4 regions of the Arthrobacter sp. NPDC056727 genome follow, and region 1 is predicted to be linked to each of the others. Evidence: riboswitches for the same ligand, from Rfam matches in the RefSeq annotation. Region 1 holds a riboswitch; each other region holds the start of a gene.

Region 1 (7,237 bases):
AGGAAGACCGCGGCGAATTTGGCCAGCGGATTGGCGCGCGTCAGCACCGCCCGGTTTCCGGCGAGTGTCAGGACTTCCCTCATGGCGCCGCCTGTTCTGACGTCGGTTGGGCTTGCCTCTGCCCTGCAGCCCGCGGTTCGGCCCTGCCGCCGGAGCCCAGCCGCAGCTCGGTCCCGCCGAGGACATGGGTGAACTCCTCGTCGTGCGTCACGGACACCACGGCCGTGCCGGCGTCGAGCAGTTCGGAGAGGAACGAGGCAAGCTCCGCCCACGTGTTGGCATCCTGTCCGAAAGTGGGCTCGTCCAGGACAAGCACCTGCGGGTGGGCGGCCAGGACAGTGGCCACGGACAGCCGGCGTTTCTCCCCGCCGGACAGGGTGTACGGGTTGGCGTCCACCAGATGGGTGAGGCGCAGGCGCTCCAGCAGCTCGTCGACGCGCTCCTCGCCGTGGCCCAGATGGCGCGGCCCGAACTGCAGCTCGTCCAGGACGCGGCCGGTGACGAACTGGTGCTCGGGTTCCTGGAATACCGTGCCGATCCGGGAGATCAGCTGCTCGGGCTTCCATTTGTAGGGGTCGATGCCGGCGCCGGCGCCCAGCTCAACGGTCGCGGAGACCTTGCCGTCCACGGGCGGAAGCAGCCCGGCGAGGGTCAGCGCGAAGGTGGATTTGCCAACGCCGTTGGGACCCGTGACAGTCAGCGCCTCACCGGCACGGACCTGTGCGGTGACGTCCCGCAGAACCGGCACCGGGGGCACAGAACGGAAGCCGCGGCGCCGGGGACGTTCCCGCGAGACCGCGAGCTTTTCCGCGGCCAGCAGGAGCTGGCCGGCATCGCTCCCGGAGGGCGGCGTAGCCAGCCCGGCGGAGCGGCGCCGGGTTTCCGGAACGTAGCCCGGGACCCAGACGCCGGCGGCGGTGAGCATTCCGCGGGCCTGTTCGAGGACCTCGTCCGGGGTCCCGTCGATCAGCACTGCCCCGCTCGCGGCGGAACCCGGCTGCAGGACCACGATCCGGTCCACCAGGTCTTTCCATGCCGCCACACGGTGCTCCACCACCACCAAGGTGGCGCCGGTCTTGTCGAGGCAACGGCCCACCGCGTCCCGGACCTCCAGGACCCCGGCGGGGTCGAGGTTGGCGGTCGGCTCGTCCAGGAGGATGAGCCCCGGGCGCATGGCCAGGATGCCGGCGAGCGCCAGGCGCTGCTTCTGGCCGCCGGACAGGGACGACGTCGGGTGGTTCAGCGGCAGGTGGGACAGTCCGACGTCGTCCAGTGCCTCGTGCACCCGGCGCCAGATCTCGTCGCGGGGCACGGACAGGTTTTCGGCGCCGAAGGCGACGTCGTCGCCGAGGCGGGACAGCACCACCTGGGTTTCAGGGTCCTGCTGCATGAGTCCGGCGCGGCCCCGTTGCGCCCGCGGGGACGCGCCGTCGATGAGCAGCTCGCCGCTCTCGTCCGCGTCGTCGGGGTCCTGGTTCCCGGCGCCGATCACTGAGCTGTCCGCGTCGCTGTCCCCCAGCACCCCGGCCAGGGCGTGGAGCAGCGTGGACTTGCCGGCCCCTGACGGGCCGAGCAGCAGGACACGCTCACCGGGCCGGATGTCCAGGTCGAGCGCGTGGACGGCGGGTTTGGTGCGGCCGGCGTGGCGCCAGCCCCAGCCGCGGGCGTGTACCGCGGCGGGGCGGACGCCGCCGTCGTGGGAAGCGGGCATCAGTTGAAGACGGGCTCCGTGGCTGCCTTGCGCGACGCGAAGGAGCTCAGCACGCCGGTCCTGGCCAGGCCGCGGGTGGCGATCCAGGACAGGGCGCCGGCAATGACCGCGCCGGAGATGGCGCAGAACACGATGTACGCGAGCTTGTCGCCTCCGCTGTAGGCGATGTTCCAGCCCCACGGCGCGAAGGAGTCGTTAAGTCCGCAGAACAGGCCCGCGCCGGCGCCGGCCAGCAGAGAAGCCGGGAGGTTGAACTTCCGGTACACCAGGGCGGCGAACACGAGCTCCGCGCCGAGGCCCTGGAGGACGCCGGAGATCAGCACCGTGGTGCCGTACTGCGAGCCCATGAGGAGCTCGCCCGTGGCGGCGACCGTTTCGCAGAACAGGGCAGCGCCGGGCTTGCGGATGATGAGCATGCCCAGGACCGCCGGAATCATCCAGCCGCCGGCATACAGGCCGGTCAGGGGCGGGTAGACGGCGTTGACGGGAGTGGAGATGACGTTGGCGCCCTGGGACCAGGCCCAGAAGATAACCCCGCCGGCGACGGCGATGAGCGCCGCCACCACGATGTCCGCAACGCGCCAGTTATAGCTGGTCTTCCTGATTGATGCAGTTGTCATGATGGTCCTCCTGAGGAACAGGAGGGGAAAGCGTTCCCCCGGCCGCCGGTGGCTGGGCCTCCTGCTGCCGGGCGCTCTGAGAACTCGACTCCCTTGCGCCGGTACTAGCCGGATCAGGTTCGAGGGTCTGCGGCGGTCCGCACTCTCAGCGCCCATCCGCGGTTGCGCTGGCAGTTGCCTTTGCATCCCGACGGCGGCGCTCCCCTGTCGTGATAAATCTGCCCTTGTGGGCTGGTCCAGTTTACACCCCGGCGGCCCCGGAATCCCGGGGCCGCCGTCACAATCCGGGAGACGTCCCTGCGCTGCCGGGACAGCCGTGCGGAGTACATTGGGGCCATGACGCTACAGGACTCCGGCAGCCCTGCCCTGCCCGCCTTTGACCCCGATTCCACCGAGGAACAGCCCGCGGGATCCCTGGAAGCCCTGATCGGCCAGATCGAGGGTGAGATCGCCGAACTGCAGTTTCCCAGGTTCAGCAAGGACGACGCCCTGGCGCTGGGCCTGGAACTGGTGGAACGCGGCAAGGAAGAGAACCTGCCCATCGCCATCGACATCACCAAAGGCCAACAGGTCCTCTTCCACGTGGCGCTCGAGGGTGCCACACCGGACAACGATGGCTGGGTGCGGGCCAAGCAGCGGACTGCCGTGCGCTACGAGGAGCCGTCGCTGCTGGTGGGACTGCGCGGCCGCGTCGGCGGGGGACGGATCGAGGACAACGCGTGGTTCGACCAGTCCACCTACGCCGCCCACGGCGGAGCCTTCCCCGTCTATGTGCGGGATGTGGGGGCGGTGGCCGTGGTCACGGTGTCCGGGCTGCCGCAGAAGGCGGACCATGACCTCGTGGTGCGGGCCCTGCGGGAAATCCACCGTTCCATGCGGCTGGGCTGACGCTTCACGCGGACAGGCTGCTCCATGCGGATAGGCTAGGGAACAACCAGTGTTCATCTCGCGAGGAGTTCCGGAATGAGTTTCTTCATCAAACTGCTTGGCACCGGCATCAGCCTGCTTGCAGGGTTCGCCGGCACCAAGGCCGTCGACACCATCTGGGAAAAGGTCACGGGGCAGAAGCCCCCCAAGGGCGACAAGGACGACGTCCCCACAACGCTGCGCACCGCCCTGACGTTCGCCCTCGTCTCCGCTTCTGTGAGCGCCGTGATCCAGGTGCTGGCCAACCGCGGCACGCAGCGGGCCATCACCCGCTTCGCCAAGACCCAGGACATCGTCTAGGGCCGTCGCCCCCCCCAACATCGGGTGGGCTGCCCGCAGCCTCTTCCTGCCAACGACCGGGTTTCCCCAAGCACGGCCGGACATACTGTTCCTGTCCTGAACCCGGCAGTGCTGATGACCTCGGCCGGGCTCATGACAGCCGGACCCGGCACCGCAAACTGCGGCGCCGGGTCCGTTCACGTGCTTTCCTCACAGCGCCTGCGGGTCCCCCCACGCAGCCGTAAAAAGCCTTGGACTACAAGGTTTCTCCAACCTCGAAATCGAACGTTTTTCCAACCCCCGCACCCTTAAGTGGATGCCATCAGCGTCTTTTCGAGGAGACAAAAATGGTATCCACCCCACATTTCCTGTCGGCCAAGCGCCTGACCCCGCGGCACCGGGCCGCACCCAGCACTTCATCCCGCCGCCGCGGAATCGCCGCAGTCACCGCCGTGCTGCTCGCGGCGACGGGCGCCGGAACCTCACTGGCCGCCACGCAGGTGACCCAGGCGAACCCGAGCAAACTGACCGCTGTCGGGCCCGTCAACACCGAGTACGGCTTCCCGTCCTGGTACGAGGACAGCAACAAGACGCGCGTCGAGCTCTGCCTCGACGCGGAAAACCCGCTCTGCGGATTCCTGCCCGGCGACATCCCGGACGGCACCGCTCCAATATCCTTCCCGGACAATTTCCCGGAAGAGGCGTTCTACATGCTCGCGGGTTCGCAGCTGGACCTGCCCGGCGGCGGAAAGGCCGTCCTGGTCCTCGGCCTGGAGGCAGCCTTCGCCAATACGGTCACCCAGGGCGACCAGGTGGTGTTCGGCCGGCAGCGCATCGTGGTCAAGGGCGGACCCGCCAACAGCACCCTGACGTTCCAGCACCCCTACGGCACCATCACCATCGACACCGACGGCACCGGTGCGGGCAAGCTCGTCGAAGACATCTCGCCCGCCGCCGGCAACTTCTCCACGGCCCTGAAGAGCAACATCGGCCCGTTCCTGAAATGGGATCCGGCCACTGCGCCGGCAGCCCCCGAGGGTTACCTCGGCGACCCGGGCCAGGACCACACCGTCACCGGCAGCCCGTTCGGCTACAACAAGTTCTCGGTCAGCGGCGGCGGCGTGTCCCTGGAAACCGACCAGTTCACCGTCCAGGGCAAGATCTCCACCAACCAGGGCGTGAACACCGATAGCGCCGTCCTGAACGGGGCCATGATCGACGTGTTCGCCAGCAGCGGCAACGGCGCCCAGCTCCAGGTCGACGGCCAGGCAGGCGTTTTCGAAACCACGCCCATGCTCAGCGACGCCGACACCGGCCGGTACTACGCCCGGATCCAGTTCACCGGCACCGCCCCGTCCACCGTCAAGGTCACCAACATCGGCGACAAGCCCGCCAGCAGCAGCCAGATCAACGTCACCAAGCCCAGCGGCGTCATCATCACCAAAGCCGTCTACGACGGAACCAACCTCACCGTCGCCGCCACCTCCAGCGTGGGCTATCCGCTCACCGTGACCGGTCTGGGCACCATGGAAGCATCGGCTACCGGAACCGGCGCGGAGAAGTCCTTTCCCGTCACCGCTCCCCCGGCCACCGTCACCGTCAAAACCCCAGAGGGCGGCTCTGCTTCCCTGCCCGTGACCGTCTCCGGCGGCGCGGCAACCCCGGTGGGTCTGGACCCGGTCACCCCCGCCCCGGACCCCGGTCCCGTCGTCGACACCGGCAGCGGTTCCGTCCCCGGCTCAACGCAGCCCGCCACAGCAGTCGCTACCGCCGCTTCGACCACGGTCACCCGCGGCGGAACCGTCCAGCTGGACGGCAGCACCTCCACCGGCGCCGCGACTTTCAAGTGGACCCAGCTGTCCGGACCCGCCGTCACCTTCTCCAGCGACACCGCCGCCAAGCCCACCGTCACGGTCCCGTACTACGCCAAGACCACTGACACGGCACCGCTGACGGCCAAGGCCGACGAGCCGATCAAGCTCCAGCTGATCGTCACGGATGCGAACGGCATCGGCAGCGCCCCGGCGTCGGTTGACCTGGCAGTCCAGACGGATACCGTCGCCATTCCCGCCGGCTCCCGCCACCGGCTCGGCACCGAGCTGCGGATCACCGGCACCTCAACACTGGCCGGCAGCACCGCCGTCCTGGTCCCGGCCACCACGGTGGTCATCTACGACACCACGCCCGGCCGGGCCGTGTCCAAGATCGGCACAGCACAGGTGGACACCCTCGGCAACTGGTCCTACAAGGCCAAGCCGGGACCAACCCGGCAGATCACCAGCGTCCTGGTCCAGTCCAGCCGCGGCGGCACCGCAACCGGAGTGCTCGCAACCCGCTAGACCCAGCTCATCACCGCCCGGGCCCTGTCTGTTCAGCAGACAGGGCCCGGGCCGTTTAATCTGGGCCTCTAACGGCGGTTCAGTCCTCGACCCATTCGAGCAGGTCGCCGGGCTGGCACCCGAGGACCCGGCACATTGCCTCCAAAGTACTGAACCGCACAGCCTTGGCCCGTCCGTTCTTCAGCACTGCCACGTTGGCCGGGGTGAGGCCGACCCGGTCCGCGAACTCGCCCACGCTCATCTTGCGTTTGGCCAGTTCGACGTCGATGCGCACCACGATGGGCATCAGATGACTGCTTCCATGTCGGTCCGCAGTACCGTGGCCTGCCGCAGCAGCGCGCGCATCACCACCATGAGCAGCCCGACGACGGCACCGCCCACCAGCATGAGCATCAGGATCATCGGCATCCCGGGATCGTCGGCATTCAGCACAACGAAGAGGAAGACACCGGCCAGCAGGACCCAGGCCGTGAGCACAGCCCACACGATCGCGTCCACCCAGGCCAGGGCTGCCTTGCTGAAGATGCGGTCCCGCTTGACCATGGTCAGGAGTTTCCAGGTGCTCACGATCACCACCTGCACGCAGGCCACCTCCACCACCGCGAAGACGGTCAGCGGCCACTGCAGGGGCGCATCGGCGGGGTTCTCCTGCGCCATGTAGGCAAACTGCCCGGGCAGGGACAGGGCCTGAAACACCAGCAGCAGGCCGAATGCCATGATCAGCAGGATCCGAAGCGCGGTGACTGCCAGGTTTGTCTTATGCATGGACCGAGTATCGCTGGTTTCCTATCGAATTTCAATCGCTAGAACTGTTGCCGCCGTCCGCTTTTCCCGGGTTCCGGCAGGCTCAACCAGCTGGACGTTCGCCGCCGTCGTCGTCCGCGTCCGGCTTGCCGGCCGCCTTGGCGGCCTTAAGCACCACGGCCTCCAGCTCGTCGGTGCTGAGCAGCTCCTTGTGAAGGTGCTTGGTGCGGTAGCCGGCACGGCCCACCATGTGGGCCGAAACGGGCACGGTGAGCAGCTGGAAGATCCATGCCACAAGCAGCACCGGCCACACCCACCAGGTCCGCAGCTGCAGCCCCACCGCGGCCAGCAGCAGGAACAGCCCCAGGACCTGCGGCTTGGTGGCCGCGTGCATCCGGCTCATCAGGTCCGGGAAGCGCAGCAGGCCGATCGCGGCGGCGAGGGACATCAGGGCCCCCACCACCATGAAAACGGCCGAAACCGCGTCGATCACGGTATCCACGGCATTGGTTTCAGGACTCATTGGGCTGCCCCCGTCTGTCGGCCACGAAGCGGGCCACCGTCACCGAGCCGATGAACCCGATGACGGTGATGGCCACCACCAGCATCAGGTTGTT
Region 2 (7,237 bases), on a different contig from region 1:
GAGGACCTCGAGTTTCTCCAACACCAGGGTTCCGGACGCGAGCCAGCCGATGACTCCGGTGATGACCAGCAGCCAGCCGAACGGACGGTCGCGAGTCATGGCCGGTACGGCGGCACCGGCGGATGCCGCGGGCGCGGGACCGTCCCCGTGGTCCTGTTCGTAGTCCGTGCCCGTGGAAGGCGAAATGCGTGGCATGGGATGGCGTCCTTTGTCTGGGGGTGCTCCTGCCCAGATTGTATCGCCGCCAGCTTGCGGCAGCCTGTACCCGCAGGCCGCGGGCGCATTGACCGGCGTTGTCACACATTTACCGCGTATTTGAACAGCAATATGAGAGAATGAACGTGGCTGGAGCGCGAACCACATTCGAACTCCAGTCCGGTGGCTTGTTCCCAAGACCGCCAATGAGCAGTGGTGCAGGCTTTGGAAAGAAGATCCAGCCTCCCGCGTTCCATTGGACGGCACCTGGTTGTGGATGTCAGAAACAACGGGTTCCAGTAACAATCCCGCCGGCCTGTCAGGCCTGCCGCACCCCACTGCCGGTGCGAGCCTGCTGGTATCCAATTGACTTCTGTCAATGCCTGCGGGTTTTGACAATATGTGCCCCAATGGGTGCCGAATGTGGCGGCATGTCAGGGGCAGGAGTGTCGCCACATATGGATAATGACCAGGTCATAGCAGTTAACGAAGATCCGGCTGCCGCCGACGAGGCCGCCGAGGCTCCCAAGAAGGCCACCAGGACCCGGCGGAAGGCTGCCCCGAAGGCTAAGGCAGCGGACGCTGAGTCCGGGGCGCCGGAAGCCGCAGCGCCTGAAACTGCGACGCCGGAAGCCTTGACCGACGGCGCTGCGGCTGAAGCCGTTGCGCCCGAGGCTGCCGCCGCGGACGCCGGAGAAGCCCCGGCGAAGGCCCCGGTGCGCCGGACCCGCGCCCGGAAGAAGGTTGCCGAGGAGCCGTTGCCCGCGTTTGCCGAGGGCGCCGGGGCCGAAGTTGTTGTTCAGGAAGTTGGTGCGGGGGCAGCCGCCACAGCACCGGCTGCCGAGGCTGCAGCAGGGGAGCCGGTAGCCGAATCCAAGCCTGTGCGCCGCCGCCGGGCAACGAAGCCGAAAGCCTCGGAGCCGGCCGAAAGCCCGGCAGAATCACCGGAGTCCGCAGAGGCCCCCGCGGCAGGCACCCCTGCGGCAGCCCAGGCAGCGCCTGAAACCCAGGTTGCCCCTGAAAACCAGGCAACCCCTGAAAGCCAGGCAGCACCGGCAGAAGCGGCCGCCGCTGAACCCGTGGCTGCGCCGGAAGCCGCCGTCGAGGAAGAAGCCGAAGAAGAGGCTGCCGGGCAGTCGCCCGTCGGCTCGCTTTTCCTGGAGCCCGCCTCCGTTACATCGATCATCTTCCAGGCACCTGACCTGAACACCGTCATCCGCCCCGCCGCCGCCAAGGAAGAGGCGGCCGACGAGGAGGGCGAGGACGAGCTGGAGGACGAGGGCGGCCGTCGCCGCCGGCGCAGCCGCGGACGCCGTGGCCGCAGCCGTTCCGACCGTGAGATCACCGACGGCGATGAGGGGACAGACGTTTCCGACGAAGCCGCCGAGGACGAGGAAGCGCAGCCGGAAGACGGCGTGACCTCCCGCCGCCGCCGTCGCCGCCGCCGCGGCGACCAGGACCTGGAACTGACCGGCGGGGGAGAAGACGATCCCCCCAACACGGTCACCCGCGTCCGCGCCCCCCGGACCATCAGCGAGGCGCCGGCGAGCAACCGCGTGACCAGCGTCAAGGGGTCCACCCGCCTGGAGGCCAAGAAGCAGCGCCGCCGCGAATCGCGGGACACCGGCCGCCGCCGCACGGTGATCACCGAGGCCGAGTTCCTGGCCCGCCGGGAATCCGTGGACCGCCAGATGATCGTCCGCCAGCGCGACGACAGAATCCAGATCGGCGTCCTGGAGGACGGCGTCCTGGCGGAGCATTTCGTCTCCAAGACACAGCAGGATTCCCTGATCGGCAACGTCTACCTGGGCAAGGTGCAGAACGTTCTGCCGTCCATGGAGGCCGCCTTCGTCGACATCGGACGCGGGCGCAACGCCGTACTGTACGCCGGTGAGGTCAACTGGGATGCAGCCACCCTCGAGGGCAAGCAGCGCCGGATCGAGAACGCGCTGAAGTCCGGCGATTCCGTCCTGGTCCAGGTCACCAAGGACCCGGTGGGCCACAAGGGTGCACGGCTGACCAGCCAGATCTCCCTGCCCGGCCGGTACCTCGTGTACGTCCCCGGCGGGTCCATGACGGGCATCTCCCGCAAGCTGCCCGACGTCGAACGCAACAGGCTGAAGCGGATCCTCAAGGACCGACTCCCAGAGGACGCAGGCGTCATTGTCCGCACCGCTGCCGAAGGCGCCTCCGAGGAGGAACTGACCCATGACATCAACCGCCTCCGCGCCCAGTGGGAGGGGATTGAAAGCCAGGCCAAGTCCACCAAGGTCCTCGCCCCCGAGCTGCTCTACGGCGAACCGGACCTGACCATCAAGGTTGTGCGCGACGTCTTCAACGAGGACTTCTCCAAGCTGATCGTGTCCGGCGACGAAGCCTGGGACACCATCGAGGCGTACGTCACCTACGTTGCCCCGGACCTGGTGGGCCGGCTCGAAAAGTGGACCAAGGACGAGGACATCTTCTCGGCCTGGCGCATCGACGAGCAGATCCACAAGGCGCTGGACCGCAAGGTGTTCCTGCCATCCGGCGGCTCCCTGGTCATTGACCGGACCGAGGCCATGACGGTGGTTGACGTTAACACCGGCAAGTTCACCGGCAGCGGCGGCAACCTCGAAGAGACCGTCACCAAGAACAACCTCGAGGCTGCCGAGGAAGTTGTCCGCCAGCTGCGGCTGCGCGACATCGGCGGCATCATCGTCATCGACTTCATCGACATGGTGCTGGAGTCCAACCGCGACCTGGTCCTGCGCCGGCTGGTGGAGTGCCTCGGCCGCGACCGGACCAAGCACCAGGTTGCCGAGGTCACCTCGCTGGGGCTCGTGCAGATGACCCGCAAGCGCATGGGCACCGGCCTCCTGGAAGTCTTCGGCGAGCAGTGCGAGGCGTGTGCGGGCCGGGGCGTCGTTACCCATGACGAGCCCGTTGAGCACCGCCGCGCCAACACCGTGGCCGCAGAGCACCACGTACACCGCGCGGAGGTTCAGCCCCCCGCCCGGCCGGAGCGGAAACGCCGCCGCGGCAAGGGCGGACAGCCGTCAGAGTCTGCGCCGGCCGTCCCCGCGGCGCTGCACCACCCCGAACCGTCGGAAGCCGAGCGCCACGCGAAGGCAGAAGCGACGCGCGCTGCCCTCGCCAACATCGCAGCAGCCGCGCACGCCGCACACCTGCACGAGGAGGCAGCGCACAGCGCCGCAGCGCCAGGGGAAGCCACGCGCCCGGCCGCACCTGCGGCCGCCGCGCCGGAAAGCCCTGTGGTGCACCGTGCCCCGGAAACGGAGAGCGTCTCCGGGCGTCCCGGAGCCGTCCTGACGTTCGGCGGCGAGAAAGTGATTCTTCCGTTTGTGGATCACAGCGAAGAGCCGGCCAAGGAAGCGCCGGCCCTGACGCTGGACCGCCTGGAGGAGGCCTTCGCGCACCTCGGCAGCCCGGTTGCCCCCGCCGAGAAGGAAGAAGCGCCGGTACAGCCGGCAACTCAACTGCCGCCGGCCCGGCAGCCGGAAAGCCAGCCTGCCGAAAGCTCCGCCGTGCCGTCCCGCGGGCGACGTCCGCGCCGCAACCGCAGCGCCAGCCGCCCCCAGGGTGCAGCCAACGAAACATCCGTGGAGCACCACGAGGTTGCTCCGGCAGCCGCCGCCGGGCACTCGCACGAGGCCAAGGCACCCGAGGCGGGCGATTCGCACGCGGCCAAGGCGGCTACGCGGCCGGCCGGCGAGCCGATCATTCTGGGGGTCGGTGTTCCCGCCTCCGAACTCTGAGCCGGCCGGGGTCCGGAATGACTGACCCCTGAGTCCACAAGGAAGGTCCGGCGCCGCCGTTGCGGTGCCGGACCTTTCGTGTACCAGGCCTTTCGTGTTCCGGGACTTTTCGGCTCCTTGCCTTCTGGCCGCCGGTCTGTCGCAAACACGAAATTCGGTGCCTTGTGCCGGACGACCGGCTAGGCTGGAGGACTGACACGGGGTGCCGCGCACGGGCCGGCTGAGATCCAAACCCGTTGAACCTGTCCGGTTAGCACCGGCGAAGGGATGTCTTCTTTGTCAACAGCACTGTCATCAGCATCGCTCCTGCCCGCACCCGCGGCCGCCGCCAATTCACTGCTGGAAACCGCGGCACCGGTCGTTCCGGCCTCCCGCATGGTTCCCCGGGTCCTTGCGATCGCAGGCTCGGACCCGTCCGGCGGCGCAGGCATCCAGGCCGACCTGAAGAGCATCGCTGCCCACGGCGGCTACGGGATGGCGGCGATAACCGCCCTGACCGCCCAAAACACCACCGGCGTGAGCGGCGTGCACGTTCCGCCGGCCTCATTCCTCTCAGCCCAGCTGGACGCTGTCAGCGACGACATCCGGGTGGACGCCGTAAAGATCGGCATGCTGGGCGATGACAAGGTGATCGGCGCTGTCCGCAGCTGGCTCGAAAAGGTGCGGCCCGGCGTCGTGGTTCTGGACCCGGTGATGGTGGCCACCAGCGGTGACCGGCTTTTGCAGGAGTCCGCGGAGGCTGCCCTCCGGCAGCTGCTGCCGCTCGCGGACCTGATCACCCCCAACCTTCCCGAACTGGCCATGCTGCTCGGGGAACCGGAAGCCGCGGACTGGGCCGCCGCCCTCGACCAGGGCAGGCGCCTCGCGGACCAGACAGGTGCCACGGTGCTCGTCAAGGGCGGGCACCTGAACGGCTCAACCTGCCCTGACGCCCTCGTCAACACCGCCGGGCTTCTGTCCGCGGAGGTGGTGGAGGTTGCGGGCGAGCGGATCCCCACGCGGAACAGCCACGGCACCGGATGCTCACTCTCGTCGGCCATGGCCACCGCGCAGGCACGGCTGGGTGACTGGGAGGCGTCACTGCGTGCAGTTAAGCCATGGCTCGCCGGGGCGCTCCGCACATCCGGGCTGCTGGAGGTCGGTGCCGGCAACGGACCGATCAACCATTTCCACCATCTGGCCCAGCCCGAACGGAGGGGCGCGTTCGCAGAACAGCTGCGTGGCGAGACCTTGGCCGATCTGGAAGCCATCTACGGCCTGGGCTTCATCCGCGGGCTTGCCGAGGGCACTCTTGCAGAGAAGGAATTCGCCTACTACCTCGCCCAGGATGCCATCTACCTCAACGGCTACTCCCGCGTCCTCGCCCGGGCCAGCGCCCTGGCCCCGACCGAGGCCGAGCAGCTGTTCTGGGCACGGTCGTCCCAGCAATGCCTGGAAGTTGAATCGGAACTGCACCGCAACTGGCTCAGCACGCGCACAGTGCAGACGGAGCTGGGACCGGTCACGAAGGCCTATGTCGACCATCTCCTGGCGGCCTCGGCGGGCGGCAGCTACGCCGTGCTGGTGGCCGCGGTCCTGCCCTGCTTCTGGCTGTACGCCGAAGTGGGGGAGACGCTGCAAGCGGAGTACGTGGCCGCCGGGGCGCATGCCGGGCATCCGTACGCCGAGTGGCTGCGGACATATGCCGATGAGGACTTCGCTGCGGCCACCCTGCGGGCCATAGAAATAGCCGACGACGCCGGCCGCGCCGCGTCGGCGGGGGAGCGGAACGCGATGATCACCGCCTTCCGGCAGTCATGCCGGTTCGAAGTGGAGTTCTTCGACGCGCCGACCCGGCACAGCTGAACGAAAGCGGGTCCTCCTACGGGTAGGATAGTCGCGCACGGCACCGGATGTCCGGAACGGCGGCCTCTGTGGCGCCTATCACGGGCAACCCGCCGGTGCCAGCCTCATTTGCGGCCGACGACGGAATTAGCGTATTCTGGATCTTCGGTGCTTACGCCAACACTTGGGTTATGACCCGGGACGTCCAGTCGGACTTGTTCCTGGGATAGCTCACGGGTTCCCCCGGGAAATCCACGGCGTTGAGGCACAGCGAGAACCAGGCCAATTCCGGACCCGGGTTCCGCACGCAAATTTAGTAATAAACGTCGAGAGAAGTGAGTTCCCAAGTGGTGTACGCGATTGTCCGCGCAGGCGGCCGCCAAGAGAAGGTTTCTGTTGGAGACTTCGTTACCCTGAACCGCGTCGCCGGTGGAGCTGGCAGCACCATTGAGCTGCCCGCGCTGCTCCTGGTAGACGGTGACAAGGTCACGTCCGCAGCTGCTGACCTGGCCAAGGTGACTGTTACGGCTGAGATCCTCCAGGACCTCCGTGGTCCGAAGATCGTCATCCAGAAGTTCAAGAACAAGACCGGTTACAAGAAGCGCCAGGGTCACCGCCAGGAACTGACCAAGGTCAAGATCACCGGCATCAAGTAACCACCGGTTACTGAACAGGCTCCCAGCAGTTTCACCAGAATTAAAGGCAGGCATTTCAAATGGCACACAAAAAAGGCGCGAGCTCCACTCGCAACGGTCGTGACTCCAACGCCCAGTACCTCGGCGTCAAGCGCTTCGGCGGCCAGGTAGTTTCCGCTGGCGAGATCATCGTCCGCCAGCGCGGCACCCACTTCCACCCCGGTGCGGGCGTTGGCCGTGGCGGCGACGACACCCTGTTCGCACTGCAGGCAGGTGCCGTTGAATTCGGCACACGCCGCGGCCGTCGGGTCGTCAACATCGTTGCTGCTGCAGCTGCAGAGTAACAACAAGTTCTGAACCGGTGGAGCGGGCCATGATGGCTCGCTCCACTGTTCTTTTAACCGCATTACAATCGATTTGGACGTCCAGGGCGGCCGGATTCAGCAACAGAGGAGATTCACGTGGCGAGCTTTGTAGACCGGGTAGTACTGCACGTATCCGGCGGTACCGGCGGCCACGGCTGTGTCTCCGTTCACCGTGAGAAGTTCAAGCCGCTCGGCGGACCCGACGGCGGCAACGGCGGCGACGGGGGCGACGTCATCCTTCGCGTTGATTCGCAGACCACCACGCTGCTGGACTACCACCACGCCCCGCACCGGCACGCCACGAACGGCGGCCCCGGCATGGGCGACTGGCGCGGCGGCAAGAACGGCGAAACCCTGGTGCTCCCGGTACCCGAGGGCACCGTCGTCAAGACTAAAGACGGAAAGGTCCTGGCTGACCTCGTCGGCGAAGGCACCGAGTTCATCGCGGCCTCCGGCGGCC
Region 3 (7,237 bases), on a different contig from region 1:
CAGCCGGCCCTTGGTGCCCTCCGGGATGTCCAGGTCGGTGTAGAGGTGCGGCGAGGAGGAGTACGTCTCGACAGGCTCGGGAACGCTCAGCCCCAGCGCCTTGTTGATGAGGCCCCAGCGCGGCATGTCGTCCCAGTCGACGAACGTCACGGCGGTGCCCTTGTTGCCGGCGCGGCCGGTGCGGCCCACGCGGTGCAGATAGATCTTTTCGTCTTCGACGCACTGGTAGTTGATGACGTGCGTGACGTCGTCGACGTCGATGCCGCGGGCGGCGACGTCGGTGGCCACCAGGACGTCCACCTTGTTGTTGCGGAAGGCACGGAGCGCCTGCTCGCGGGCGCCCTGGCCGAGGTCGCCGTGGATGGCGGCAGCTGCGAAGCCGCGGTCCACCAGTTCCTCGGCCACCTTCGCGGCAGTGCGCTTGGTCTTCGTGAAGATGATGGTGCGCCCGCGGCCGCGGGACTGCAGGATACGCGAGACCACCTCGGTCTTGTCCATGCTGTGGGCGCGGTAGATCAGCTGCCGGATGTCGCGCTTGGTCAGGCCCTCATCGTCAGGATCGGCGGCGCGGATGTGGGTGGGCTGCGTCATGTACCGGCGGGCCATCGCGATGACCGGGCCGGGCATGGTGGCGGAGAACAACAGGGTCTGGCGGACGGCGGGGGTGCCGGCGATGAGGGTCTCGACGTCGGGAAGGAAGCCGAGGTCCAGCATTTCGTCAGCTTCGTCCAGCACCACGATCTTGACGTTCTTCAGGACCAGGTGCTTCTGCTTGTAGAGGTCAATCAGGCGGCCGGGCGTGCCGACCACAACCTCGACGCCCTTCTGCAGCGCATCGATCTGCGGCTCGTAGGCGCGTCCGCCGTAGATCGTGGCGATCCGGGCGTTGCGCTTGCGGGAGGCGGTCTGGAGGTCGTTGGCAACCTGTACGGCGAGCTCACGCGTGGGAACGATCACCATGGCCTGCGGTGCGCCCGGTGCGGGCAGCTTGTCGAAGCCGGCGTCGTCGCGGCCCACCACCCGCTGAAGCGCAGGAATGCCGAAGCCGAGGGTCTTGCCGGTGCCGGTCTTGGCCTGGCCGATGATGTCGTGGCCGGACAGCGCGACGGGCAGCGTCATGGCCTGGATGGGGAAGGGGTGCGTGATGCCGGCGTCCGCCAGGGATTCGACGATGTCGGCGCGGACGTCGAAGTCGGCGAACGACTTTTCGGCTATTTCGTGCGGCTTCTCGTCCGAGATGATGGTCTCTTCCGGCTCGATGGTCTCGGTGCCGGTGTCATCGGAGAGCAGCTGGTGGGTATGCAATTCACTCACAGGGGAGTTTCCTTATTCATTTAGGCATTGGCGCCGCCTGCTCAACGGCGGCGGCCGCGGGGGCCGTTCCGGAGCACGCTCAGGCGCGCAAGCAATTCCAGTGGAAGCCGATCGCGGGCTATCTAATTGCCGGCACTGGGGACCGGCGGGTGGTACTCAAGATCGCGTAGGGGCGGGCTTGTTGAATTCAAATCGACGAAATCAACGACCGGGCATCCATTACTACCCACCCAGTCTACTGGCAAACCCGTGTTTTCCTTGACTCACGCCGCCGCAGGGGCCAGCACCTGCCGTCCGCAGCGGGTCAGTCGACGAGCTCGAGGCGGATTTCCCGGGTTGTGATGTCGGAGGAGATGAGCCGGACCCGGACCTTGGTGCCGGGCTCCATTTCGCCTTCGCACCGGGCCGTTACTGCCGGTTCGGCGATCTGGACCACGCCTGAGGGGCCGGACCCGTTGGTCCACTTGCCGTTCAGGCCCTTGCCGTTCCCGCCGGTTGCGCCGTTCCCGTTGCCATTGCCGTTCCCGTTGCCGTTCCTGGCGGGCTTTGACCCGGAGATCACCACGGCGTCGAACTCCTGCCCGATGTGGTTGATCAGCAGCGCGGCTTCCACGGTGTCCAGCGCCAGGCGTTCCATCCGTGCCGCCAGCTGGTCCGAGTACGCCATGATCTCGGGCAGTGAGGGCAGCGCCTGGCGGGCCCAGCCGGGCACCGGCCGGTTGTTGCTCAGTGCCTCGCAAATGACCAGCACGAACCGGTCCACGAGGCGGCGCAGCGGTGCGGTGGTGTGGGCGTACGCCGTGCCGATGGCCGACTGGACGGCGTCCTCCGGAACGGTGCCGTCGAAGTGCGTGTACGCGGCTCCGCGGAACAGCATGCCGGCCGAATGGAGGATGGCCAGTTGCCGGTGGTCGGTGGGGTCGAGGGTGCGCAGGTATTCGCCGTAGCTTTCCTGCCCGTCCCACGGCTTGCCGAGCGCTGCTGTCTGCCGCTTGAAATGGCTGAGTGAGCGTTCATCGGGGGCCGGCATGGTGCGCAGGATCCCCACTTTGCCCTCGAGCATCAGGGACGCTGCAGCCATCCCGGTCATGAGCGAAATCTGCGCGTTCCAGTCCTCCACCGGAAGCTGCGGGACCGCCACGATCCGGTAGCCGCCGTCGGGAAGCTGGACGATCTCCTGTTCCGGCATGTTCAGGCTGGCCCCGCCGCGGGCGCGCTCCAGGTCCACGCGCTTGAGCCCCACCTCGCGCAGGAGCTGGAGCATGGGCGGGGCCGTGCCGGCGTCGAGGTCCGCCTGGACACCCTTGTAGTTGAGCTTGGCCCGGCTGCGCACGGCAGCCCGGCGCACCAGCACGGACGCCACCTCCGCGGCGGCGTCGAGCTCGAACTCCCAGACGAAGGCCGAGCACAGCTGCCCGGCCAGCAGGCTTCCGGCGTTCTCGCTGATGACCTCCGGATGCAGCGGGATCCGGCCGTCCGGGGCGTAGAACGTCTGCCCGCGGCGCCGGGTCTCGGCGTCGAGCGCGCCGCCCGGCTGCACGAAGGACGGAACGTCGGCAATGGCGTAAAGGATCCGGTAGCCGTCCCCGCGCCGTTCGATGAAGAGGGCCTGGTCAAGGTCGGTGGACGACGGCGGGTCGATGGTCAGGAACTCCACCCCGGTCAGGTCCAGGGCCGGGAATTCCCGGCCGGCAACGGCGGCTTCGGCCTCCTTGAGCACGTCCTCGGGGAACTCCCCGGGAAGCTCCAGTTCCGTCCGCAGCGCGCTCAGGGCGTCCGCGAGCGCGTTGGTCTGCTCGTGGACGCTGGGCGACAGCCGATGATGTGACACGAAAATCAGGTTAGCCCGAATTGCGCCGTTAGTCTTGGATTATGGGCACATCCTCGGCTGGCACCGCACGCTACGACCGCTTCGTTGCAGACCTGTTCGGTGTGATGGCCTACGGCGAACTGTCCGCGTTCGAACGGCTGTCCTCCGACGCCCGCTACTCGCCCACGCTTCATGACCGTGCCGTGCTCGGCAGGATCGCCGTCATCGAATTCCAGCATTACGAACTGGTGAGTGCCAAGCTGGCGGAGATGGGTGTGGACGTCGAAGATGCGATGCTGCCGTTCCAGTCGGCCGTGGACCACTTCCACGAACGGACCCGCCCGGCGGACTGGTACGAATCCCTGATGAAGGCGTATGTGGCGGACACCGTTTCCGCCGATTTTTACCAGGCTGTCGCGCGGTTCGTGGATGCCGGAACCCGGGAGGTCATCGAGCAGATCCAGTCGTCCGAGGAGGCCACGGCAGTCCTCCGGGAGCGGCTCAGGGGAGCGCTGGCCGACGACCCCCGGCTCGCGTCCAGGCTGGCGCTGTGGGGCCGCCGCCTCCTCGGTGAAGCGATCACGCAGGCCCAGCGGGTGGGCCACGAACACGCCTTTCTGAGCGAACTGTTCGTCGAGGCGGAACCCGGCGCCACGGACGCCACCGCACGGGAACTGGTGCGCGGCATCACCGCCGAGGTCGCGGAAAACCATTCCAAGCGGATGGTCCAGCTGGGCCTGAGCGGGTAGCGCGCCGGGCTATCGCGCGATGGCTGCCGGGGACGTTGCGTCGAGCGCGTCGAGCAGTTCCGCCGCCGCCGCGGCCGGGTCGGACGCCTCCGTGATTGCGCGGACGACGACGATCCTGCTGGCTCCGGCTGCCAGGACCTGCTCGACGTTGGTTCGGTCGATCCCGCCGATCGCGAACCAGGGCAGCAGCAGGCCTCCCACCCGTTCCTCGTTCGCGGTGCGCACAGCCTCCGCCGCATAGGTCAGCAGCTCAAGTCCGACGGCGGCGCGCCCGGGTTTGGTGGGGGTGGCCCAGAGCGGGCCGACGCAGAAATAGTCAAGGCCGCTGCGCCCGTGGGCGGCGGCGACGGCGGCATCGATCTGCTCCGTGCTGTGCGTGGACAGCCCGATCACCGTTGCATCGCGCAGCAGCTTCCGGGCAGCGCGCAGCGGCAGGTCCTTCTGGCCGATGTGGAACACCGGTGCGCCGGCGATGGACGCGATGTCGGCGCGGTCGTTCACGGCCCAAAGCCGTCCGTGCCTGCGGGCCGCGGCGTGGACGATCTCCAGCAGCTCGAGTTCCTCGGCCGCCTCGATGCTCTTGTCCCGCAGCTGGATGATGTCTACGCCGCCGGCAAACGCCGCGTCCACGAAGTCCGCAAAGTCCCCGCGGTCCTTGCGGGCGTCGGTGCAGAGGTACAGGCGGGCGGCGGTGTGGGCAGAGTGCTCGGTCATGGCAACCACCTTAGTTCCTCTAAACTGGGCAGGTACCGCGGGAGCCCGTTGCCGATGTCATAAATGGCGCAGGGCTGAGAGGGCGTCAGAGCCGACCGCTTGACCTGATCCGGTTAGTACCGGCGTAGGGAAGGAAATCATGAATCCTGAATCCAGCGGCGACGATTGTGCCGCCACATCAGTTGAGACCGGCACACCAGCTGAGGCCAGCACAGTAGTCGAGGCAGACGTGGCCGTCATCGGCGGGGGCGTGGTGGGCCACGGCATCGCCTGGGAGGCGCGGCGTTCCGGCCGTTCGGTGGTGCTCATCGATGAAGCCCCCGGCAGCGGCGCAAGCTGGGCTGCGGCCGGGATGCTCGCCCCGGTCAGCGAACTGCACTACCAGGAGGAAGGGCTCCTGGAGCTGATGCTGGAGTCCTCGGCCAGGTGGCCGGAGTTTGCCGCCACGCTCACTGCCGGCGGGGACGCCGGGTATCTCACGACGCCGACCCTTGCCTTGGGTGCGGATCCCGCCGACCGGCGCGCCCTGATGGACCTGCGGGACGTGCAGCGGACCCACGGCCTGGATGTTGAACCGCTGACCATCCGCGAGGCACGCTCCCGGGAGCCGCTGCTCAGCCCCGGAATCTCCTGCGCCCTGGACATCCCGGCGGACCACCAGGTGGATCCGCGCAGGCTTGTGAAAGCGCTGGCCGCAGGGCTGGCCGGCTCTGGCCAGGAGTTACTGCGCCAGGAGATTGCGGCGGCCGACGGGTTCGCGGTGCGGGAGCACGCCGCCGGCCTGCTCTGGGACGGCGGCAGTGTCTGCGGGGTCCGGCTGGCCGGGGGCGGAACTGTCAGGGCGGCCGAGACGGTGGTGGCCAACGGCCTGGCCGCGGCGCACCTGCAGCACCTGCCGGACGGGCTCCAGCTGCCGCTGCGCCCGGTCCATGGGGACATCCTCAGGCTCCGGGTCCCCGCGCACCTGCAGCCCCTGCTTACTGCCACCGTCCGGGGCATGGTGCGGGGCGTCCCGGTTTACATCGTGCCCCGCCAGGACGGCACCGTGGTGATCGGTGCCACCCAGCGCGAGGACGGCGTGCCGGGCACCAGCGCCGGCGGCGTCTACCAGCTGCTTCGTGACGCGCAGGCGCTGCTGCCGGCCGTCGCCGAACTTGAACTGCTCGAAGCCACCGCCCGGGCACGGCCGGGCACTCCGGACAACGCGCCCCTGCTGGGCCGTGTGCCTGCATGCGTACCCGCACGTGGGCAGGATGCCGGCACGGACGTGGCGGGCCTCATCATCGCCACGGGCTTCTTCCGCCACGGCGTGCTGCTGACCCCGGCCGCCGCGGCGATCTGCCGCCAGCTCATGGATGGCATTACCGACCCACGCTGGGCCGCGTTCCGGCCGGCCCGGTTTTCCCCCGGGATCCCGGATGCCCGGGGCGCTGCCGCGGGGCTCACCCCGGTCCCGGGCCAGGCGCCGAACCGACCACCGCGGGTGACCCCGGCCGCCGCGGGCACTCCGGCATGACGCACGTCACATTTGACCCAAACAAGGAATCAGCATGAACATCACTTTGAACGGTATTGAACAGGAAGTAGGCGAGGGCGCCTCGGTCACCACACTTGTCAGCCAGGTCACGGGACGCCGCCTGTCCGCCAGCGGACAGGCCGCCGACGGACGCCGGCTGGGAGTTGCGGTGGCCCGGAACGCGGCCGTGGTGCCGCGCAGCCAGTGGCACAGCACCGCCCTCGCCGAGGGCGACGAGATCGAACTCGTCACGGCAGTCCAAGGAGGATGAGCATGATGGCAGAAACATTGATTGAAACAGCAGACAGCCTGGTCATTGACGGGGTGGAGCTGGCGTCGCGGCTCATCATGGGCACCGGGGGCGCTCCGAGCCTGGACGGTCTCGGCACGGCGCTGGTTGCATCCGGCACCCAGCTGACAACTGTTGCGATGCGGCGCTATTCGCCTGCCGAAACGGGCTCGCTCTTCCAGCTGCTGGTGGACCACAACATCCGCGTCCTCCCCAACACGGCCGGCTGCTTCACGGCCCGGGACGCGGTCATGACGGCCGAGCTGGCGCGTGAGGCGCTGGAGACCGACTGGGTCAAGCTCGAGGTCATCGCGGACGAGCACACACTGCTGCCGGATGCCGTGGAACTCGTGGATGCCACCGAGCAGCTGGTCAACCGCGGCTTCAAGGTCTTCGCCTATACCAACGACGACCCCGTTTTGGCGCTCCGGCTCGAAAACCTGGGAGCCTCGGCCGTCATGCCGCTGGGTGCACCGATCGGCACCGGCCTGGGCATCCTCAATCCGCACAACATCGAGCTGATCGTCTCCCGGGCGTCCGTTCCCGTGGTCCTGGATGCAGGAATCGGTACGGCCTCGGACGCGGCGCTTGCCATGGAGCTGGGCTGCGATGCCGTGCTGCTGGCCACGGCCGTCACCCGTGCGCAGAACCCCGCAGTCATGGCCGAGGCCTTCAAACACGCTGTCATCGCCGGTAGGCTGGCGCGTGCGGGCGGGCGGATCCCGCGCCGTGAGCATGCACTGGCGTCGTCGGCCATGGAAGGCCGGGCGGAGTTCCTCTAAGCCCGGTCAGCCCTGACGGTTCCGGGCAGGCTCTCCAGGTACTTCCAAGGAGCCAGCCGTGGC
Region 4 (7,237 bases), on a different contig from region 1:
ACCGCCCACCAGCCCAACGCCACGGGAGGGCCGGTCACCTTGCAACGGTGACCGGCCCTCCCTTGCGTTTTAAGCCGGTCCGGCCGAGCCCGCCCGGTATTCCTCCAGCGGAACCCTGTCTGCCGCCCAGGCCGCCAGCACCGGCTCGACGATCCGCCAGCATTCCTCGGCGGTGTCGCCCCGGACGGACAGCAGGGGATCCCCGGCCAGGACGCCTTCCAGGACTTCGCCGTAGGGCAGCAGTTCGGAGGCGTTGAGCTCGGCCACAAGCGCGGCCCGGTCCAGGCTGAAGATGTCCCCCGGCCCGTTGACATCGACGTCGAGTTCCAGGGTGTCCGGGCCGAACCCGATCCGGAGCGTGTTCGGAGTGTCCCTGCCCGTGAAGCCGGCGGGCAGGTGCGGGACCGGCCGGAAGGTGACCACCGCCTCCTTGCGCTTGGTCCCCAGGGCCTTGCCGGAGCGCAGGATGAACGGCACGCCCTTCCAGCGCCAGTTGTCGATGTCCACCCGCACCTCGGCCAGGGTTTCGGTTTTCCTGTCCGGGTCCACACCCTCCTCCGCGGCGTAATCGGGGACGTCCTTCCCGCCGAGGCTTCCCGCCAGGTAGCGCGCCCGCCGCGTACTGTCCGTGTAGGGCGGCTTGATGCTGCTGGCCCGCAGCACGGCGGCAATGGCATCGCGTAGGTCGCGCTCGCCGATGGTTGCCGGCGGCTCGATGGCCAGCAGTGCCATGATCTGCAGCAGGTGGCTCTGGATCATGTCGCGCAGTGCGCCAGCGGAATCGTAGTAGCGGGCGCGCCCCTCCAGGGCCAGGTCCTCCTCGAAGATGATCTCCACCTTGGCGATGTGGTGGCGGTTCCAGACCGGTTCCAGGAAGTTGTTCGCGAACCGCAGGCCCAGGATGTTCAGGACGGTGGCCTTGCCCAGGAAGTGGTCCACCCGGTGGATGTGGTCCTCCGGGACCAGCGTCAGCAGAGTCCGGTTGAGTTCACGCGCCGATTCCTCGCCGGAGCCGAAGGGTTTCTCCATGACGAGGCGGGTGCCGGCGGGGACCTGGTCCGGGCGCAGGATTTCGCAGGCCTTCTGGCTCACCTGCGGCGGCAGGGCGAAGTAGACGGCAACGGGCCCCTCAAGGTTGGCCAGGAGCTGCGCGAGCGGGCCGTCCGCGGTGACGTCGGCCTGGTGGTACTCCGTGGACTTTTCCATGGCCGCCAGCGCGTCCTTGCCGGCGTCGTCCGACGCCTGGGCGGCGGACTCAAAGGCTGTGTGCACACGTTCCTGCCACTGTTCCGGTGACCATGGATCCGAACCCGCCCCCACAAGCTTCAGGCCGCCGGCTCGCCCTGTGGCCACCAGCCTGGCAAGGCCCGGGAGGAGGAGCCGGCCGGTGAGATCGCCGGAGGCGCCGAGGATGAGCAGAGTCTTCACAGTCGTTTGGCCCGTCACCCTGCCAGCATGCCACCTGCAAGGCTGACTTGATACCCTAGATAGTCGAGTCCCGTACATCCACTGAAAGAAGTGCACGGCGCGTGTTCAATTCACTCTCTGACCGGTTGACAGCAACCTTCAAGAACCTCCGCGGCAAGGGCCGCCTCACCGAGGCAGATGTCGACGCCACGGTCCGCGAGATCCGGCGCGCCCTGCTGGACGCGGATGTTGCCGTGCCGGTAGTCCGCGAGTTCACCGGGCGGGTTCGTGAGCGGGCACTCGGCGCCGAGGTTTCCGGGGCGCTGAACCCCAGCCAGCAGATCGTGAAGATCGTCAACGAGGAGCTCGTTGAAATCCTCGGCGGCGAGACCCGCCGGATCCGGATGGCCAAGACCGGCCCCACCGTCATCATGCTCGCCGGCCTCCAGGGCGCCGGCAAGACCACCCTTGCCGGCAAGCTCGCCAAGTGGATGAAGGCGCAGGGACATAGCCCCATCCTCGTCGCCTGCGACCTCCAGCGCCCCAACGCCGTGACGCAGCTGCAGGTTGTGGGCAAGCGTGCCGGCGTTCCCGTCTTCGCGCCGCACCCGGGTGCCACCTCCGAACTCGAGCACCCGGCCGGCGACCCCGTCGCCGTGGCACGGGCCGGCGTCGAAGAAGCACGCCAGAAGCTGCACGACGTCGTGATCGTGGACACCGCCGGACGTCTTGGTGTTGACGCCGACATGATGGAGCAGGCGCGCCAGATCCGCCGGGCCATCGTGCCCAACGAAGTCCTCTTCGTCATCGACTCGATGATCGGCCAGGATGCCGTTAACACGGCCACGGCATTCGATGAAGGCGTGAACTTCACGGGTATCGTGCTGTCAAAGCTCGACGGCGATGCCCGCGGCGGTGCCGCGCTGTCCGTTTCGTCGGTCACTGGCAAGCCAGTGATGTTCGCCTCGACCGGTGAGAGCCTGGACGACTTCGAACTGTTCCACCCGGACCGGATGGCCTCGCGCATCCTGGACATGGGTGACGTCCTCTCCCTGATTGAGCAGGCCGAGAAGTCCTGGGACAAGGAAGAAGCCGCCCGGATGGCGAAGAAGTTCGCCGACCAGGAGGACTTCACCCTGGACGACTTCCTCGCCCAGATGCAGCAGATCCGCAAAATGGGCTCCATGAAGAAGATGCTCATGATGATGCCCGGTGCGCAGAACATCCGGCAGCAGCTGGAGCAGTTCGACGAGCGCGAGATCGACCGGGTGGAGGCCATTGTCCGCTCGATGACTCCGCACGAGCGCGTGGCGCCCAAGATCATCAATGGTTCCCGCCGGGCCCGCATCGCCCGCGGCTCGGGCGTGCACGTGTCCGAGGTCAACGGGCTGCTTGAGCGCTTCGCCCAGGCCCAGAAGATGATGAAGAAGATGGCCCAGGGCGGCGGGATGCCGGGAATGCCCGGCATGCCGGGCATGGGGGCAGGCGGTGCCCGCAAGGGCGGCAAGAACGCGCCCAAGAAGAAGGCCCGCTCCGGCAACCCCGCCAAGGCGGCGCAGGAGCTTCGCGAAGCGGAGGCCAGGCGGGCCGCCGGGACCAAGGCAGTGCCCACCGGAGCTGCCTTCGGCCAGCAGTCGGGCGATTTCGATCCGTCCGAGCTGAACCTTCCCAAGGGCTTCGACAAGTTCCTGGGCGGCAAATAGGGCGCACGGTCATGTCGGCCGGCGCCGATGTCAGACCGCTGCCATAAGGTTGGGTCATGTATAAGCAGCGGGTAGTCTTCGTCCACGGTGCCGGTACCTTCGGCTCCGCGGCGTGGCCGCGCCAGCACGGCATGGCCCTGCAGTACGACGCCCTGTTTCTGCGGCGCCACGGCTTTGACGCCGAGGCAGAGCCGCTGGAGTCCGACTTTGCCGAGGATGCCCGCATCGTGCTGCGTTCCCTGGCCGACGACGGCCGGGGAGCCGCCGGGGGCCACGTGGTGGCGCATTCGCAGGGCGCGATCGCCGCGATGATGGCCGCCGTCGAACGCCCGGACCTGGTCTTCTCGCTGACGCTCGTGGAGCCGGCCTGCCTGTCGCTCACCGCCGAATTGCCGGCGACCGCCGCACACCGGGCGCTGATGGAGCCGCTGTTCGAGGTCCGGCACCAGCTCGGCGACGACGACTACGAGCGTGAGTTTTTACGCCGCGCGTTCGCCGCGGACACCCCGGAGCCCAGTACCCCCGAGGCGAAACGCGCTGCCAGGCGGCTGCGCCTGCAGGCACCGCCGTGGCAGGCACCGCTGCAGATCGTGCCGGGCGTGCCCACCCTGGTCCTCACCGGCGGCTGGGAGCCGCTGTACGAGGAGATCGCCGGCTACCTGCGCGAAACCGGTGCCCTCCACCACATTGCTGCGGGAGGGCACCGGCCCCACGACTCACCGGAAGGTGACCGCTACATCAGGTCATTCATCGCAGAGGTCAGCCGGCGCCAGACGCCGAGAGCCTCTTAGAAGAATTACTTGCGGGTTGACTCGGGAAGCCGCAGCTCCGGAAGGTACACCTTCCCACCGGCAGCGAGGAACTCCTCGCTCTTCTCGCGCATGCCCTCGGCCATCTCCGCGAGGGCGGCCTGCGCTTCGGCTGAGCCGTACTCGTTCCGGATGTCCTGGCTGATCCGCATGGAGCAGAACTTGGGTCCGCACATCGAGCAGAAGTGAGCCGTCTTGGCGGGTTCCGCCGGGAGCGTCTCGTCGTGGAAGGACTCGGCCGTCACCGGGTCGAGCGACAGCGCGAACTGGTCGCGCCAGCGGAACTCGAACCGGGCCTTGGACAGCGCATCGTCCCGCTCGTTTGCGCCGGGGTGCCCCTTGGCAAGGTCGGCGGCGTGGGCGGCGATCTTGTACGTGATGACGCCGGTCTTCACGTCGTCCTTGTTGGGCAGGCCCAGGTGTTCCTTGGGGGTGACGTAGCAGAGCATGGCCGTGCCGTAGCGGGCGATTTCCGTGGCGCCGATGGCCGAGGTGATGTGGTCGTAGCCCGGTGCCACATCCGTGACCAGCGGGCCCAGTGTGTAGAAGGGAGCACCCTTGCAGAGTTCCTGCTGGCGCTCCACGTTCTCACGCACCAGGTGGAAAGGAATGTGGCCCGGCCCCTCCACCATCACCTGCACGTCGAACTCCCAGGCCCGCTGGGTCAGCTCGGCCAGGGTGTCCAGTTCGGCGAACTGCGCCGCGTCGTTGGCATCCGCCGTCGCGCCCGGCCGCAGGCCGTCACCCAGCGAGAAGGTGACGTCGTACTTCGCGAAGATCTCGCAGAGCTCGTCAAAGTGGGTGTAGAGGAAGTTTTCCTGGTGGTGTGCCAGGCACCAGCCGGCCATGATCGAACCGCCGCGGGAGACGATGCCGGTGACGCGGTTCGCCGTGAGGGGCACGTACCGCAGCAGCACGCCGGCGTGGATGGTCATGTAGTCCACACCCTGCTCGCACTGTTCGATGACGGTGTCACGGAAGATCTCCCACGTCAGCGCGTTCGCTTCGCCGTTGACCTTTTCCAGCGCCTGGTAGATCGGCACCGTGCCGATCGGCACGGGGGAGTTGCGGATGATCCACTCGCGCGTGGTGTGGATGTCATCGCCCGTGGACAAGTCCATCACGGTGTCCGCGCCCCACTGGGTGGCCCACTGCAGCTTGTCCACCTCCTCCGCGATGGAGCTGGTGACGGCCGAGTTGCCGATGTTGGCGTTGATCTTCACCAGGAACGCCTTGCCGATGATCATCGGCTCGGATTCAGGGTGGTTGATGTTGCTGGGGATGATGGCCCGTCCGGCGGCGAGTTCGCTGCGGACCAGCTCCACGTCGCAGTTCTCGCGGAGGGCCACGAAGCGCATTTCGGGCGTGATGACACCCTGGCGCGCATAGTGCATCTGCGTCACCGTCTTGCCGTCCGCCGCACGGCGGGGCACCGGCCTGGCGCCCTTCCATTCGGCGGAAGCCGCGCCGCGGCGCACGGCTGACTTGCCGTCGTCGAGCAGGTTGCGCTCACGACCGCCGTACGTTTCCGTGTCCGCCCGCGCCTCAATCCATTCCGCACGGAACGGTGCCAGGCCCACCACCGGGTCGCTGCCCGGACCCGCCGTGCGGTAAACGCGCAGCGGCTCGTTCTGCTCGCCGTTCGGTGAGGGCTCCAAGGCGATTTCCGTTACCGGAACCCGCAGGCCGTCGCCCTCCAGATAGGCCAGAGAATGGGATTTCAGCGACTGCGTGACGGCGACGGTGTCGTCTTGGGCCGCGTCATTTTGGGCCGCTTCATTTTGGGCAGGGCTCAGCTGTGATTTCTGGGTACTCAATTTACTGCTCACTTCCTTCGCCGGCATTACCCGGACAGGTTCAACGGTCGCAGGCTGCGCCAGCCTGATCTCAGCCCCTGCAGGGGCCCCCGTGTGGTCGTTAGACGAAGCTACCACAGCCCGGTTTGTGCCTGTCCATCTGTGAAGGAGGGGGTGCAGGGGGCCAATTAGGCTGGAGCCGGCCAATTAAGCTGGTGCCATGGCTCACATCATCGAATTCAGCGGACCCGTGCTCACAGCAGCGGATGAGGAACGCCGCGGGCTCTGGGCCGTGGACGGGAAACTGACGTTCAGCCGGCCGGCCCAGCGGCCGGACGCCGTCCTGGAGGGCTGGGTGCTGCCCGGGTTCGTGGATGCGCACTGCCATATCGGGCTGGGCCCGGAGGGGGCCGTTGAGGATGACGTGGCGTATGACCAGGCCATGACGGACCGCAACGCCGGAACCCTGCTGGTGCGGGACGCGGGGGTCGTCAGCGACACCCGCTGGCTGCAGCAGCGGCCTGATGCGCCGCGGATCATCCGGGCCGGCCGGCACGTTGCCCGGTCCCGCCGCTACCTTCGGAACTTCGCCGTCGAAGTTGAACCGGAGGGGCTGGTGGAGGCGGTACGCAAGCAGGCGAGGGAAGGGGACGGCTGGGTCAAGCTGGTGGGGGACTGGATCGACCGGGCCGCCGGCGACCTCGCGCCTTCCTTCCCTGCCGCGGCCGTGCGGGACGCCGTCCGGGCAGCCCACGACGAGGGGGCCAGGGTCACGGCGCACTGCTTTGGCGAGGACGCCCTGGATGACATGCTCGACGCCGGCATCGACTGCATTGAGCACGCCACGGGGCTGCTGCCCAGGCACATTCCCCGGTTCGTCGAGCAGCGGGTGCCCATCGTGCCCACCCTCATCAATATCGCCACCTTCCCCGACATTGCGGCCCAGGCGGAGCCGAAGTTCCCGGAGTATGCCGGGCACATGCGCGCACTGTGGGCCCGGCGCCGCGAGCGTGTCCTGGAAGCCTACGAGGCCGGCGTCGAAATCTACGCGGGAACTGATGCCGGCAGCGTGATTCGGCACGGACGCATTGCGGACGAAATCCTTGAACTTCACGCCGCCGGGCTGCCGGCAGCGGCGGCACTGGACGCGGCGTGCTGGCGGGCGCGCCGCTGGCTGGGAGCCGAGGGCGTGGCGGAGGGCGCGGACGCCGACGTGGTGGTCTGCCGCGAGGACCCGCGCGCCGTGCCGGAGACCATCCGAAACCTCAGCCATGTGATTCTGCGCGGCAGGATTGTCCGTTAGGAATAAATTGAAGCTTCAAGTAATTTAGAGATGTAGAGGCTACCGAAATCCGGTGGTCCGGACATTTCGGGAGTATTCAATGACAGCAGCAGACAGCAGCCAGGACTTGCTTCCTGCCGACCTCACCATGGGCACCGTCATGCTCAAGGTGGGCGACATGAAGGTCATGACCGACTACTACCAGCGCGCCCTCGGCCTCGACGTCGTCGCCGAGCAGGA

The links. Region 1 has a riboswitch for thiamine pyrophosphate ahead of ACFRAH_RS20445 (ECF transporter S component). Riboswitches for the same ligand answer to the same signal wherever they lie in the genome.
Region 2: linked by a shared signal. The riboswitch ahead of ACFRAH_RS10760 (bifunctional hydroxymethylpyrimidine kinase/phosphomethylpyrimidine kinase) and the one ahead of ACFRAH_RS20445 (ECF transporter S component) in region 1 are both predicted to bind thiamine pyrophosphate.
Region 3: linked by a shared signal. The riboswitch ahead of thiO (glycine oxidase ThiO) and the one ahead of ACFRAH_RS20445 (ECF transporter S component) in region 1 are both predicted to bind thiamine pyrophosphate.
Region 4: linked by a shared signal. The riboswitch ahead of thiC (phosphomethylpyrimidine synthase ThiC) and the one ahead of ACFRAH_RS20445 (ECF transporter S component) in region 1 are both predicted to bind thiamine pyrophosphate.

The regions. Positions count from the first base shown of each region.
Region 1 is NZ_JBHTZA010000026.1:39,445-46,681, reverse strand. It holds gene ACFRAH_RS20455 (energy-coupling factor transporter transmembrane component T family protein) at 1-83, opposite strand, end outside; gene ACFRAH_RS20450 (ABC transporter ATP-binding protein) at 80-1,711, opposite strand; gene ACFRAH_RS20445 (ECF transporter S component) at 1,711-2,331, opposite strand; TPP riboswitch at 2,404-2,547, opposite strand; gene ACFRAH_RS20440 (heme-degrading domain-containing protein) at 2,668-3,219, shown strand; gene ACFRAH_RS20435 (DUF4235 domain-containing protein) at 3,295-3,558, shown strand; gene ACFRAH_RS20430 (hypothetical protein) at 3,885-5,876, shown strand; gene ACFRAH_RS20425 (helix-turn-helix domain-containing protein) at 5,956-6,162, opposite strand; gene ACFRAH_RS20420 (DUF2975 domain-containing protein) at 6,162-6,641, opposite strand; gene mnhG (monovalent cation/H(+) antiporter subunit G) at 6,724-7,143, opposite strand; gene ACFRAH_RS20410 (monovalent cation/H+ antiporter complex subunit F) at 7,133-7,237, opposite strand, start outside.
Region 2 is NZ_JBHTZA010000008.1:207,690-214,926, reverse strand. It holds gene ACFRAH_RS10770 (vitamin K epoxide reductase family protein) at 1-195, opposite strand, end outside; gene ACFRAH_RS10765 (Rne/Rng family ribonuclease) at 654-3,953, shown strand; TPP riboswitch at 4,142-4,238, shown strand; gene ACFRAH_RS10760 (bifunctional hydroxymethylpyrimidine kinase/phosphomethylpyrimidine kinase) at 4,329-5,798, shown strand; gene rplU (50S ribosomal protein L21) at 6,125-6,433, shown strand; gene rpmA (50S ribosomal protein L27) at 6,493-6,756, shown strand; gene obgE (GTPase ObgE) at 6,874-7,237, shown strand, end outside.
Region 3 is NZ_JBHTZA010000025.1:22,485-29,721, forward strand. It holds gene ACFRAH_RS20050 (DEAD/DEAH box helicase) at 1-1,314, opposite strand, end outside; gene ACFRAH_RS20055 (RNB domain-containing ribonuclease) at 1,619-3,145, opposite strand; gene ACFRAH_RS20060 (ferritin-like fold-containing protein) at 3,187-3,873, shown strand; gene thiE (thiamine phosphate synthase) at 3,883-4,587, opposite strand; TPP riboswitch at 4,615-4,736, shown strand; gene thiO (glycine oxidase ThiO) at 4,727-6,103, shown strand; gene thiS (sulfur carrier protein ThiS) at 6,138-6,374, shown strand; gene ACFRAH_RS20080 (thiazole synthase) at 6,380-7,174, shown strand; gene ACFRAH_RS20085 (4a-hydroxytetrahydrobiopterin dehydratase) at 7,233-7,237, shown strand, end outside.
Region 4 is NZ_JBHTZA010000004.1:2,259-9,495, reverse strand. It holds gene ACFRAH_RS04995 (glucose-6-phosphate dehydrogenase) at 70-1,446, opposite strand; gene ffh (signal recognition particle protein) at 1,530-3,110, shown strand; gene ACFRAH_RS04985 (alpha/beta fold hydrolase) at 3,167-3,901, shown strand; gene thiC (phosphomethylpyrimidine synthase ThiC) at 3,907-5,736, opposite strand; TPP riboswitch at 5,732-5,839, opposite strand; gene ACFRAH_RS04975 (amidohydrolase family protein) at 5,936-7,018, shown strand; gene ACFRAH_RS04970 (VOC family protein) at 7,098-7,237, shown strand, end outside.